DNA from 4 places in the Staphylococcus schleiferi genome. Region 2 is predicted to be linked to each of the others. Evidence: riboswitches for the same ligand, from Rfam matches in the RefSeq annotation. Region 2 holds a riboswitch; each other region holds the start of a gene.
What was found. A riboswitch is a leader RNA that binds a small molecule or an ion and turns the genes downstream of it on or off. The one in region 2 is predicted to bind S-adenosylmethionine.
Positions count from the first base shown of each region.

Region 1: another riboswitch for S-adenosylmethionine. It lies ahead of MUA40_RS03480 (M20 family metallopeptidase); the one in region 2 lies ahead of MUA40_RS09625 (LLM class flavin-dependent oxidoreductase).
Region 3: another riboswitch for S-adenosylmethionine. It lies ahead of metK (methionine adenosyltransferase); the one in region 2 lies ahead of MUA40_RS09625 (LLM class flavin-dependent oxidoreductase).
Region 4: another riboswitch for S-adenosylmethionine. It lies ahead of MUA40_RS01345 (O-acetylhomoserine aminocarboxypropyltransferase/cysteine synthase family protein); the one in region 2 lies ahead of MUA40_RS09625 (LLM class flavin-dependent oxidoreductase).

Region 1 covers NZ_CP094712.1:781,657-785,324, forward strand. Annotated here, with positions in the region: gene MUA40_RS03465 (pyrimidine-nucleoside phosphorylase) at 1-748, shown strand, start outside; gene MUA40_RS03470 (DoxX family protein) at 760-1,113, shown strand; gene MUA40_RS03475 (S-ribosylhomocysteine lyase) at 1,238-1,714, opposite strand; SAM riboswitch class I at 1,893-2,001, shown strand; gene MUA40_RS03480 (M20 family metallopeptidase) at 2,067-3,284, shown strand; gene ldmS (L-aspartate--L-methionine ligase LdmS) at 3,285-3,668, shown strand, end outside.
Region 2 covers NZ_CP094712.1:2,032,981-2,036,648, reverse strand. Annotated here, with positions in the region: gene MUA40_RS09630 (MFS transporter) at 1-384, opposite strand, end outside; gene MUA40_RS09625 (LLM class flavin-dependent oxidoreductase) at 423-1,787, opposite strand; SAM riboswitch class I at 1,854-1,965, opposite strand; gene MUA40_RS09620 (serine hydrolase domain-containing protein) at 2,816-3,668, shown strand, end outside.
Region 3 covers NZ_CP094712.1:1,059,721-1,063,388, reverse strand. Annotated here, with positions in the region: gene MUA40_RS04980 (nuclease-related domain-containing protein) at 1-95, opposite strand, end outside; gene metK (methionine adenosyltransferase) at 185-1,384, opposite strand; SAM riboswitch class I at 1,491-1,600, opposite strand; gene pckA (phosphoenolpyruvate carboxykinase (ATP)) at 1,932-3,515, shown strand; gene MUA40_RS04965 (alpha/beta hydrolase family protein) at 3,646-3,668, opposite strand, start outside.
Region 4 covers NZ_CP094712.1:326,710-330,377, reverse strand. Annotated here, with positions in the region: gene MUA40_RS01345 (O-acetylhomoserine aminocarboxypropyltransferase/cysteine synthase family protein) at 1-1,161, opposite strand, end outside; SAM riboswitch class I at 1,226-1,324, opposite strand; gene nrdG (anaerobic ribonucleoside-triphosphate reductase activating protein) at 1,524-2,063, opposite strand; gene nrdD (anaerobic ribonucleoside-triphosphate reductase) at 2,060-3,668, opposite strand, start outside.

The DNA of each region.
Region 1 (3,668 bases), 1.3 Mb from region 2:
GAGTAAGAAGATTGCTGCAGGTGCGGATGCGATTGTACTTGATGTTAAAACAGGTAATGGTGCCTTTATGAAAACAGTGGAAGATGCAGAAGCTTTAGCACATGCGATGGTTAAAATTGGAAATCAAGTGGGACGTCAAACAATGGCAATCATTTCTGACATGAGTCAACCTCTCGGCTTTGCAATCGGGAATGCTTTAGAATTAAAAGAAGCGATTGACACGTTAAAAGGAGAAGGACCAGAAGATTTAACCGAACTTGTTTTGACACTCGGTTCACAAATGGTGGTATTAGCTCAAAAAGCGAGCAATTTAGAAGAAGCACGCGAAATGTTAAAAGAAGTCATTGAAAATGGTAAAGCCTTAGAGAAATTCAAAACATTTTTAAGTAATCAAGGTGGCGACGCAACTATCGTTGATGATCCATCACAATTGCCAACAGCACAATATCAATTCGAATTACCTGCAAAACAATCTGGTGTTGTTGCAGAAATGATTGCAAATGAAATTGGTATTGCATCTATGATGTTAGGGGCAGGACGCCAAACGAAAGAAGATGAGATTGATCTTGCTGTAGGACTCGTTTTGAATAAAAAAATAGGTGACCGTGTCGAAGAAGGAGAATCTCTATTAACGATTCATGCGAATACACAGGATGTTGAAGCAGTAAAAGAAAAATTGTATGATAATATTACAATCTTAGAACAAGCATCACAGCCGAAATTAATTCATACTATCATTACTGAATAAAGGGTGTTGAGATGAAAAAAGTAGGTCGCATTTTAATAGGTATTGGATTTTTGATTATTGGTGTTTTACATTTTACGAGAGAACGTCGATTCAGAAATATTGTACCTCATTATTTACCATTCAAAAAGGCTGCTGTGCTAGTTACAGGCGTATGTGAAATATGGATAGGCATAAAGCTACTTTTGGCGCGTCCATCTGATGCATTGAAACGTTGGATTAACTATTTCTTATTATCTGTTTTTCCAGCAAATATTTATATGGCACGACGTCGATTGCCGCTTGGTGATAAAGAATTATCAGACACGGCAAGATACGGTAGACTACCGCTTCAATTCCTTTTCATGTATCTCATTAAAAAATTATAATTGTAAACTTTAAAAAGGCATTTCAAGTTGTGTATCACACACAATTTGGAATGCCTTTTGTTCAGTCAAAGCGATTTATCATTATTTTCATATCGTCATTCTATTTTAAAACGTGACTTTATATTTATACGTGTGCACCTGTTCCAAAAACATCATGCCATTGGTCACGTTTATCTAAAAATGATTGTGCAATTGCTTGAGCGCCCTCTAAAGAATGTGAAGCAGCCCAACCACATTGTAATTCATTGCAAGCAGGAACTTCTTTTGCCTCAAGTACATCTTGTATTGTTTTTTCAATAATATTTAATACATCGTCATAATCATCATGATTGATAAAAGAAACATAAAAACCAGTTTGGCAACCCATCGGACTTAAATCAACCACTTTATCTGTATGGTTTCTAATATTCTCAGCCATCAAATGCTCTAGAGAATGCAATCCAGGCATGTCCATGTGCGCTTTATTTGGCTGCTTGAAACGAATGTCATATTTATAAATTTCATCTCCGTTAATTCCTTTCATTTTACCAGCCAAGCGAATATAAGGCGCAACCACTTTAGTGTGATCCAAGTTAAAACTTTCAACGTTCATTTTTGGCATTTGTACAAACCTCCTTCATGTGTAATTTCATTTTAACACAAATTAGGATGATTGAAAGTAAAAAAACTGAGCTAATTACTCAGTTATACAAAAAATAAGATAGAAATTTTTGATTTATCTGTAAAAAATACATGACAAATTGTCCTAAATCCGATAAAATAAGTACAAATTTAATAAATATTTATCAAGAGTGGTGGAGGGAATTGGCCCTACGAAGCCCTGCAACCTCATCGTAAAGCGATAAAGGTGCTAAATCCAACAGTCTATAATGGGCTGAAAGATAAAAACGACAAAGATGTTATCACCGGCGTACATCAACCACACTTGAAAACATATGTGTTGATAGTATAGGATGATAACTTTTTTGTTTGGAAGGAGTTTTAATTTGGTATCAGTGAGACAACGGATTTTAGATTATATAGATAACAACAGATTGAAATACATTGATATGAGTCATCAAATTCATGAAAGACCTGAGATTGGAAATGAAGAGTTATTTGCTTCGAGATTGCTCATTGATCATTTAATTGAGTGTGGTTTCGAAGTTGAGCGCGACATTGCAGGTCATTCAACTGGATTTATAGCCACTTATGAATCGGCAAAGGAAGGGCCTACAATCAGCTATCTTGCTGAATATGATGCACTTCCAGGATTAGGTCATGCCTGTGGTCATAACATTATCGGTACAGCGAGTGTCTTAGCAGGTACAGCACTTAAGCAGGTCGTCGAAGAAATCGGTGGGAAAGTCGTCATCTTCGGTTGCCCAGCTGAAGAAGGCGGAGAAAATGGAAGTGCCAAAGCGAGTTATGTTAAAGAAGGCATATTTGACGATGTAGATGTTGCGTTAATGGTACATCCAGGTAATGAAACATATCCAACCAATCACACACTTGCGGTAGATGTACTAGATATTAAATTTTATGGTAAAAGTGCGCATGCTTCAGAGAATGCTTATGAAGCACGTAACGCTTTAGATGCGATGATTAGTTTTTTTAATGGTGTTGCACAAATTCGTCAGCATATTAAAAAGACTGAGCGCGTACATGGCGTAATTTTAGATGGTGGCAAGGCCGCGAATATCATTCCAGATTTCACACATGCACGTTTTTATACGCGTGCGACGACACGAAAGGAATTGGATGTTCTCACTGGACGTGTTCATGATATCGCTAAGGGGGCAGCGATACAAATGAGTTGTGATTTTGAGTTTGAGCCTATTCAAAATGGCGTCAATGAGTTTGTGAAATCACCAGAACTCGATTTGTTATTTGAACAATATGCAACAGAACTAGGGGAAGAGGTAAGTCATGATGATTTTGGGTATGGTTCAACGGACACGGGGAATGTCAGCCATGTTGTACCAACGATACACCCACATGTCAAAATTGGGCCAAGAAGCTTGGTGGGGCATACCCATCGATTTAGAGAAGCTGCTGCAAGTCCAATGGGGGATAAAGCACTGATAAGAGGTGCAAAGATCATTGCATTAATGGGGGCTACATTAATTCAAGATAGAGATCTCTTAGCTACAATTCAAAAGGAGCATCAAATTAAAAGGGAGAAGTTATAAATGACGGTACAAAATAATCACGCACCCCGCTTAACAATGGGTGATATTTATGAAACAAACGTGGTCTATACTTCTAGACCTTCTTATGTTTCCAATCCTTGGTTAGAACCAGATGAACATCAATCCAACTTTTTAACTGGGAGAGAGTTGTTGATTGCCAATTTACCAGTCATCGTTCATGAAGCGAGTGTGACACATAAATTAGCACAGCTTTTTCAAATGATTGGACGATCCATACCGGATAATGTCATCACATTTAGAGACCAAGAGAGTTATGAAGGTGCACTGAAACATTTGGCAACTGTCGAAGAACGTCAGATTTATTTTCAATATGTTCATGACGACTCGATTGTTGATGCAGCACACTATGCTATGGATAAAAAA
Region 2 (3,668 bases):
CCATACGAGAAAAGCATATGCAAATAAAGGATAGCCAAATCCACGTACACTATAGGTAATAATCATCAAAAAATACTGTTCAGAAGGTAAAGCCCAACTAATGAATAATATTTGTCCAATGATATAGATAACTGTACCTGTCAGCATCACTTTTCGTGGTCCAAACATTTCAACTAACACACCAGAAAACCATGATGCAATGGCTATGGTTACACCGTAGCCAGTAGTGACATAGGCAGCTTGTTGTAGTGTCAAACCATGGTCAATAAGATAAGGACTAATCCATGCGGCTTCTAAACCGTCTCCCATCATAAATATTAAAACACCTACGTAGCCCCATAATAATGAAGGTGGAAATCCAAGCTTTGAGACTGAAATTTTCATATAATCCCTCCCTTTAGAAAATAAAAATACAGTAGTTTTTAATTTGAAAGTTGACGTGCTGGATGATCTTCACGAATGTATTTTGCACCTTTACCAAATAGGTTTTCTCGAAGTGTCTCTCCTTCATAATCTTGTCGATAAATGCCTCTTTCTTGAAGGACTGGAACCACTTTTTCAACAAACTCTTCAAGTGTGCCCGGAGAATAGGCTTGTGCAACATTAAATCCGTCTACATCAGCATCACGAATCCATTCTTCCAGTTGATCTGCAATCTTTTCAGGTGTACCTACGAAGCGGACTGGACCTGTCCCTAAGCCATGAAATTTAATCGCTTCTCTCAACGTCCATTTGCGATTTGGGTCTTTAGTATACATATCCATAGCATGTTGAATCGCACCGGTTTCAATGCTTTCTAGATATTGATCTGGATCGTATTGAGAGAAATCAATACCGGTATGTCCACTCAATAAAGCAGCTGTTCCTTCATAACTGACCAGTTCGACCAATGCTTGATGTTTTTCTTCAGCTGCTTCTTCAGTTTCTCCAATGATTGGCATAATAAGCGGTAAAAATAACAATGAGTTTTTATCACGCCCGAATTTTTCTGCGCGTGCTCTTACATCCGCGACATAAGCTTTACAAGCATCTAAAGAGTGCTGAGTCGTAAAGACGGCTTCTGCATGTTTTGCTGCAAAATCACGACCCCGTGAAGATGCGCCTGCTTGGAAAATAACAGGTGTTCGTTGCGGTGAAGGATCAACAAGATGAGGACCCGGAACATTGAAAAACTTGCCTTTGTGATGAATTAAGTTGACTTTATCAGGATCAGTATATGTATCACTGTCAATATCTCTGACGATAGCTTGGTCATCCCAACTCTTTTCCCATAATTTGTAAGTGACTTCTAAAAATTCATCCGCACGATCATAGCGTGTTTCTTTTGGCAAGCGCTCTGTGAGACCTAAGTTGACAGCCTCACTTTCTAAATAAGAGGTAACGACATTCCATCCGATGCGTCCTTTAGATAAGTGATCTAGTGTAGAGAGTTGTCGCGCTAATTGATAAGGTTTTGCATATGTTGTCGATACGGTAGGTGCAAAACCGAGGTGCTTCGTAACTGCTGCCATTGCTGAAATCGTTGCAATAGGATCATAAGCAGGAAATTGAACTGCATATTTTGTGGCAGCCCTATGAGAATTTTCATAAACACTATAAGTCCCTAAAACGTCAGCCATAAAAAGGGCATCAAACTTTCCTTTTTCGAGTGTTTGCGCAAGATGCGTCCAATATTCGATATCTCCATGAAGATGCCCTTTATCTTTTTCGTGTTTCCATAAACCTATGGAATGCGGTGATGGAGACTGTTGGACAAAACCGTTTAAATGTATTTGTTTCTTTGACATAAAAAGACCCCCTAAAAAATAAAAACAATACTTCTTTATTGGAAAGATAAGAAGTATTGCCATGTAATCTTATCTTCTAACCGATACGAAGACCGTATCAGTTACTGGAATTGGCACAGTGCCGTAGCCTGTTGCCGAAGCTTCATAGGGCCAGTCCCTCCGCTTCTCTGGATAAGTTTTATATGAATTTTCTGAAAATAATATATTTTGCATTTTAGTGGGTGTCTTTTAAAAAGTCAACTATACTTATCAAATTACTAATAATATTAAATATTAAAGATTGTAAAAACTGAAATAGAAGTTAAAGCATTCATACTTAAATTTGAAATGAATTGTGTATAGGAGGGTTTTAAAGAAACTGTATTGCATTTTAAAATAAGGTAAATATATAGTAAAAATAATATTAAGCGATTAAACATAAAGAAAAATTTATTACACTTAGGAATTAAAATAAACCATTTACGCAAAAAGTAACAAATTTTTAGAAAGAGGTATTACAATAAAAATGTAATCAAATAAAAGGAGATGAAAGAAATGGCTGACATTTTCGGTTTTATCAAAAAAGTATTTGACTTATTAAGTAGCATCCTTGTACACGGTGAACCAAGAAACTAAACGATTGAGGCTGAGGCAGAAAAAATTGTCTCAGCTTTTTTATTTTAAATAGATAAAAATGTTCTTGTATATGCTTTGAAATAATAATGTATATAAAGTTAGGTTCATTCACTCAATGTGCTTCCTTAAAATTTATCATTTTTTCAGACATTAATACTTCGGATTTATAAAGCTTTTAATGTGTAAAATAATCATAGTGGACAATAAAATCATTAAATATTTTTGCAAAGTATTATGTTCGTGGTAAACTCTATATTGTCCAGTCATAGCTCAATGATGGGGAGATGTTCACTTTCTCTTATTGAACAGTGGCCGAATACCAAGTTTTAGATTGAGACAGGTTTATCATAACTGCAATCGATGATGTCTAAATCTGGAACTTGTCTAATGATTATAAGAGGAGTAAAACGAGAGTGAATAAAAAAAATAAATCATTATTAGTGAACGTATTCGTTTGTTTTGTTGCATTAGTCATATTAATAGGCAGTTTGAGTTTATACCGTTATTTTAAAAAGCAGCATGAACAAGAGCTGACAAATTTTCAAGCGAGTCAGCAAGAGAAAAAGAAAAATAGCATTGAGAATATGGATCATATTCCTCGCTTAAAAACGGTACTTGATCAAAAGAATCTGAATTATACCCAAATTGACCAGTATTTAAAAAATGTGCAATTTAACGGTTCTATCGCTGTTTTCGAAAATGGTAAGTTAAAGATGAACAAAGGCTATGGATTTCAAGATTTAGAGAACGGGAAACCGAATAATCCTAATACCCTTTACTTGATTGGTTCAGCTCAAAAGTTTTTAACAGGAATGATGGTTAAAAAACTCGAATTAGACGACAAAATTAATATTAACGATGACGTGGATCAATATTTACCTCATTTTGAAACGACACCGAAAATTACGTTGAAAGACTTGATGTTACATCGTAGTGGTCTTTACAAGTACAAAGGTTCTAAAGATATTCTAAATTTAGATGAGGCTGTCGATTCGATTCAAAAAAGAGGTGTAGATCCGAAGCATTATTACAAACACTTCTATAATGATGCAAACTACCTCGTGCTCGCAAAAGTGATTGAAGAAGTGACACATCATACTTATGCCGAAAATTACTATAAATATTTCGGTAATCCTTTCCAACTTAAACATAGTGCATTTTACAATGATGTACGTTATAAAGAAGATATGGCGAAAGGCTATCAATTAAATAAAAATGCACCTGTATTTAAACCACCTATGTTTTTGAATCAATATTATGGGGCAG
Region 3 (3,668 bases), 970 kb from region 2:
TTACTTTTGAGCGCTATCAAAAACAAAATAAAGAATAATGCTGCAATTACAATAGCAGCAATGAGGCCTATTTCGATTGGACCAAATTGTGTCATTTGCAATACCTTCCTTTTATCTACATTTCTACAGTTATTTCTATTATATTAAATAACTATAAAATTAGCGATAGTTAAAGCAATAAAATTTATTGTAAAGCAGAAACCGCTTCTTTTAATAATTCAATTTTATCTGTTTTTTCCCAAGGTAATTGCACATCATTTCGACCAAAGTGACCATATGCGGCTGTTTGTTTATAGATTGGGCGTTGTAAATCAAGCATTTTAATAATTCCAGCAGGTCTTAAATCAAAGTGATCACGTACGGCTTGAATTAAAGTATCCTCACTGACTTTTCCTGTGCCAAATGTATCGATAGCGATAGAAACGGGCTGAGCGACACCAATAGCGTAGGCAAGTTGCACTTCACATTTATCCGCAAGTTGTGCAGCTACAATGTTTTTTGCGACATAGCGCGCTGCGTAGGCTGCAGAACGGTCGACTTTTGTAGGATCTTTTCCTGAAAAAGCACCCCCACCATGACGGGCATAACCACCGTAAGTATCCACAATAATTTTACGGCCAGTTAAGCCTGCGTCACCTTGTGGACCACCAATGACAAAACGCCCTGTTGGATTAATGAAAAATTTAGTCTCTTCATCTAATAAGCTTGGGTCTACTGTTGGATAAATAACATACTCTTTAATGTCATTTTGGATTTTTTCTAATTCAATTTCTTCGTGATGTTGTGAAGATACAACAATTGTATCAATACGTTTGGGTTGATTTTGTTCATCATATTCAACCGTCACTTGGACTTTACCGTCTGGTCGTAAATAATCTAAAGTTCCATTTTTACGGACTTCTGATAAACGTTTCGATAATTTATGTGACAGGTCAATTGGTAATGGCATGAGTGTATCTGTTTCATTTGTCGCAAAACCGAACATCAAGCCTTGATCGCCAGCACCTGTATTTAACTCTTCGTCATTCATTTCATCACGATATTCTAAAGCGCGATCGACACCTTGTGCAATATCAGGTGATTGTTCATCTATCGCTGTTAAAACAGACATTGTTTTATAGTCGTAACCATACTTCGCACGTGTATAGCCAATCTCTTTAACTGTTTCGCGTACGACTTTTGGAATATCTACATAAGTGGAAGTAGAAATCTCACCCGCGATTAAGGCCATACCTGTCGTCACTGTCGTCTCACAAGCGACACGTGCATTTTTATCTCCTTTCAAAATTTCATCCAAAATTGCATCAGAAATCTGGTCTGCAATTTTATCAGGATGACCTTCTGTTACTGATTCTGAAGTAAATAAGCGTCTGTTGTATGTCATAATAAACTCCTTTATATAATGGATTACGAACATTCTCTCTCTGAGCTCAATAAAAAAAGAGCCTTTCAACACTATAAAATAGAGTGAAGGCTCTAACGTCCATTCGCTCTTATCGTTCAGACCATATTTGTCTGCAAACGGTTTGGCACCTTTCTTCGTTAAAAGAGGTTGCTGGGTTTCATTGGGTCCATGTCCCTCCACCACTCAGGATAAGAGAATCCGTTAGCACTATATTACATAACTTTTATCAGTCTGTCAATTTCGTACTTATGCACAAATCACTTCTAAAAACCTTTCCTATCTATAAGGTTGATGTTGAATACATCGATATTCATGTAAGAAGCCACTAAAAAAATGATAAATTTGAGTGAACCATTGAAACTTTCGATGAATTTAACGCTGAAGTCATAGTCATAATACGTAAAAATAAATATTTAATCTAAAATCTGTTATTTCCCCTTAAATATAGTAGGGATTATTTCTCTAATATGTTATACTCTTAAATTGTAAAGGCTTACATTCAACAAAATTCGGAGGGGATTAGATCATGTCATTCAATACTAGTGCGTTAGAGGCATTAATCGATAAGCCAAGTTCACATTTTCAACTTACAACAACCGAACTTTATAACAAAATCTTAAAGCGTGATGAAGCAGAGTTAACAGAACTCGGTGCCATCAATGCGAAAACGGGTGAATACACGGGGCGCTCACCTAAAGATAAATTTATTGTAGACAATCCACAGGTAAAAGACGATATCGATTGGGGGTCAATCAATCAACCGATTTCTGAAGAAAAATTTCTCAATCTCTACCATAAAGTTATTGATTACTTAAATGACAAAGAAGAATTGTTTGTTTTTAATGGCTATGCAGGAAGTGATTCAAATTCACAACTTAAACTGACAGTAGTTAATGAATTCGCATGGCATAATTTATTTGCACAAAATATGTTTATTAAACCAACTTCTAAAGAAGAAGCTTCAAAAATCAAAGCAGATTTTACATTAATTTCTGCACCTCACTTTAAGGCAGACCCAAAAATCGATGGTACACGCTCAGAAACTTTTGTTATTATTTCTTTTAAGCATAAAACAATTTTAATTGGCGGCACAGAATATGCGGGTGAAATGAAAAAATCAGTCTTTTCTGTCATGAACTATTTATTACCAAAACATGATATTATGAGCATGCATTGTTCAGCAAATGTTGGAGGTAAAGGTGATGTCGCTCTGTTCTTTGGACTATCTGGAACAGGTAAAACAACATTGTCAGCAGACCCAAATCGTAAACTCATTGGTGATGACGAACACGGTTGGAACGAGAACGGTGTTTTCAATATTGAGGGAGGCTGCTATGCGAAAGCGATTAATTTATCAGCTGAAAAAGAGCCACAAATTTTCAATGCGATTCGATATGGTACTGTACTTGAAAATTTAGTGGTTGATACACATGGATATATTGACTTTGATGATAATCATTATACTGAAAACACACGCGCTGCTTACCCGATTGACCATATCGATAATATTGTGCTCCCTTCTAAAGCATCTCATCCAAATACAATTATCTTTTTGACAGCGGATGCATTTGGTGTTTTACCACCTATCTCTAAATTAAATAAAGATCAAGCGATGTATCACTTCTTGAGCGGCTTTACATCAAAATTAGCGGGTACAGAAAGAGGCATTACTGAACCAGTCCCTTCATTCTCAACTTGTTTCGGTGCACCATTCTTACCTCTTAGAGCTGAAGTTTATGCAAATTTACTCGGTGACCTTATCGATAAACATACCGTTGATGTTTACCTTGTCAACACAGGTTGGACAGGTGGCAAATATGGTGTAGGTAATCGTATTGAATTGAAATATACAAGAAAAATGGTCAATGATGCGATAAATGGTGCGCTTAAAAATACACAATTCGAAAAAGATGAAGTTTTTGGATTGTCGATTCCTACTGAAATTGAAGGCGTACCGAGCACAATTTTACAACCTAAAAATACTTGGTCTGATAAAGAAGCCTATACTGATCAAGCACAACTTCTTGTAGAGCGATTCAAAGATAACTTCAAAAAATTTGGCGAAAATGCACAAGATTTAGAACTAAACGGTGGATTTAAATCGAATTAGAATATCACTGATTTATTTAAGCCATTTCATAATTATATGTATGCAAAAAAGCGCGTCCAGTTTAATTTAACGGGCGCGCTTTTATATTTTGTCATGCTGATAAATTATATTTTTAGTCGATCATCTTTATTCATGATTGATTGTCGTGTCGAC
Region 4 (3,668 bases), 810 kb from region 2:
CAATTGTTGATGTGTCGTTGATGCAGGGTGAATGACAAGTGACTTTGCATCTCCTACATTCGCTAATAAAGAAAATAATTCTAAGCCTTCAATAAACTTTTTACCTGCTTCGTATCCGCCTTTGACACCAAAGGTAAAGATGGAACTTGCACCTTTTGGTAAATACTTCTCTTTTAACGCGTAATATTCACTCGTCGGTAAACCCGCATATTTAACCCATGCGACTTTATCATGCTTTTCAAGACATTGTGCAACTTTTTCAGCATTTTCGACATGTCGTTCTAATCGTAATGAAAGTGTCTCTAAGCCTTGCGTTAGTAAAAATGCATTGAATGGTGAAATCGCTGCCCCTGTATCTCTTAAAATTGTTGTACGAATTTTAAAAGCAAGTGCGGCTTCTCCAAATTTTTCACTGAACACTAAACCGTGATAAGATGGATCGGGTTCACTTAATCCTGGAAACTTGCCATTATCCCAGTTAAAGTTACCTGCATCAACAATGACACCACCCATCGATGTTCCGTGCCCACCAATAAATTTGGTCGCAGAGTGAACAACAATATTCGCGCCATATTCAATCGGACGTAAAAGATAAGGTGTCGCAAATGTATTATCAACAATAAGTGGTATACCTTGCGCTTTTGTAATTGCTGCAAGTGCATCGAAATCCTCGACATTACCTTCTGGATTCCCAATCGTTTCTACAAATAATGCCTTCGTATTCTCTTGAAGCGCATTTTCTATATTGCTGACATCTTTCGTATCTACTAATGTGACATCAATCCCATATTTAGGTAACGTATGTGTGAAAAGTGTATGTGTCCCACCATATAATGTAGAACTGGCTACGATATGATCGCCTTTCTGTGCAACAGCTTGAATCGCATATGTGATAGCTGCCATACCTGAAGCAACCGCTACACCAGCGACACCCCCTTCAAGTTCAGCCACACGTGTTTCAAGTACGTTCGTCGTAGGATTCATCAGGCGTGTATAAATATTCCCAAGTTCATCTAAGCCGAATAAATTCGCCGCATGTGCCGTATCATCAAAAGTAAAAGATGTTGTTTGATAGATCGGTAAAGCACGTGAATGGCTACTTTCATCGACTTCTTGTCCTGAGTGCAATTGCAACGTTTCAAATTTAAAATCACTTGTCATTTGACATTCCCCCTATTAATAAAAAAATAAAAGCCTACCTGATAAAGATAGACTTTTACTAGAAGACTTATCTCTCAGGTTAAATCACCTGCAGGAATTAGCACCTAACTGAATAGGTTGCCTGGTTTCAAAGGGCCTGTCCCTCCACCAATCTTGATAAGTATGATTCAATTGTTAAAATGCAAGATGTATCGCGCAAATAGAACGGCCAATACAATAACCGTGCGGGTGTTTTATTGGCTTTTAATGATACAACAAGTCTATCTAACATCCTTAACGATGTCAATATACAAATCCGAATTTTCTTACAAATTGCAAAAATTTGAAAAAATCACATTTGTGAGTATCAACACGCAGTCCGTTTATTCGATGTAAATCGACTGACTAATCATCTCGGTTTTAATAAATTGATGGACGTCAATGACACGTTGATTTAATGACCCTTTATAGGGCAAATTAGGTTGATATAATTTTTGAATGAACATCCCGTCTACAATGACATCAATCTGTTTTAATAACGCAGTCCGTTCATCATGTGCAAACCATAAGTACTCAAATAAAAAGCCTGTCCAAACCCAAATTGATTTCCGGCTACCGTAGCGTTTTCGAAAAGCACGTACTAATGGTATAACGATATCTAAATTACAAAAAGGTTCGCCCCCTAAAATGCTTAATCCTGAAATATATTCCGGCGCACACGCATCTAACACTTCCGATATCAATGTTTCCGTTGCCCGTTCACCATATCGAAAATTTTGGGCTGCCACATTGTAACAACCTTCGCATAAAAACGGGCAACCTGAAACATAGACACTACAACGTACACCTTCTCCATCGACGAAGCTTTGGTATTCGATTTTAGCAATATAACCTGCACCTTTTTTTATTTTTTGTGCAATCATGAGGGATTCGCTTTCATATGTTTCACGCGCGCGCACATTTCTTTATGACGCCCTTCAATCATTGGTCGTTGTACAGGGTTACCTAAATAACCGCATGTCCGTTTAACAACATCAACCGTTTCAGGGTTATGGTTTCCGCAATGTGGGCAACTATAACCTTTTTCAGTTGTTTCAAAGTCTCCCTCGAAACCACAGTCATAACAACGATCGATTGGGATATTTGTACCTAAATAGCTCACGCGATCATATGAATAATCCCACACCGCTTCAAGCGCTTTCACATTATGGTCTAATTTAGGATATTCACAATAATGAATATAGCCACCGCTTGCAAAATGCGGATAATCTTTTTCAAAATCTAATTTTTCGAACGGTGTCACGTCTTTCCGCACATCATAATGAAATGAGTTTTGATAATAACCTTTATCTGTAATATCAGGAATCGAACCAAACGCCTCGTAGTCTAAACGGCAAAAGCGATCTGTCAAAGACTCACTTGGTGTGCTATAAATACTAAACCAAATGTCATGCATTTCAGTCCAACTATATTGATATGCTTGCATCCGTTTTAAAATTTCAAGTGTAAAAGCTTTCGCATTTGCGTTAGTTTCCCAGTTAGGTCCAAAGAACACTGTTGCTGCTTCATAAAGTCCAATGTATCCCATAGAGACAGTCGCACGTTGCTTATTAAACAAAGCATCCACTGAATCGTTTTCATCAAGACGATATTTAAAAGCACCGCGTTTGTATAAAATTGGCGCATTATTTGGCACGGCTTCTTTCACACGTTCAATACGATAAGCCAATGCATCATGTAGCACTTGCATCCGTTCATCAAATAAAATCCAAAAACGTTCAATATCGCCTTCTGATTCAATCGCAATACGTGGCACATTTAAAGTGACGACACCTAAATTACAGCGGCCACTATTTTCATATTCACCATTTTCATTTTGCCAAGCCGGTAAAAATGAGCGACAACCCATAGGTGCTTTAAAATCACCAAGCAACTCTACCGTTTTATCGTAATTTAAAATATCTGGATACATGCGTTTCATAGAGCATTTTAAAGCTAGTTGCTTAATATCATAGTTTGGATCTGATGGTGCCAAATTCGTTCCTTTTTTTATTGAAAAGACGAGTTTTGGGAAGATGGCTGTGATTCGATCTTTACCTAACCCTTTAATCCGTGTTTTTAAAATTGCTGTTTGGACTTTGCGACTGAGTTCGTCCGTACCAAGGCCAAAGCCTAAAGTCACAAAAGGGGTCTGTCCGTTAGATGTATATAATGTATTGATTTCATATTCTAGACTTTCAATCGCATCACTAATATCTTGTGTCACACGTTGATCGACATAAGTTTCAATATGCGCTTCGTCTACAAATTGTTGCGCAATATCACGATGTTTTTGTTCGTTATATTTCGCATATGTACTTAATAATTCATCTACTCGATCAATTGTGCAACCCCCGTATTGGCTGCTCGATACATTCGCAATAATTTGAACGAGTTGTGCCGCTGCTGTTTGTATCGATTTAGGAGATGTGACTTGCGCATTGCCAATTTGAAAGCCTTGCGCCAACATCCCTTTAGCATCGATTAAA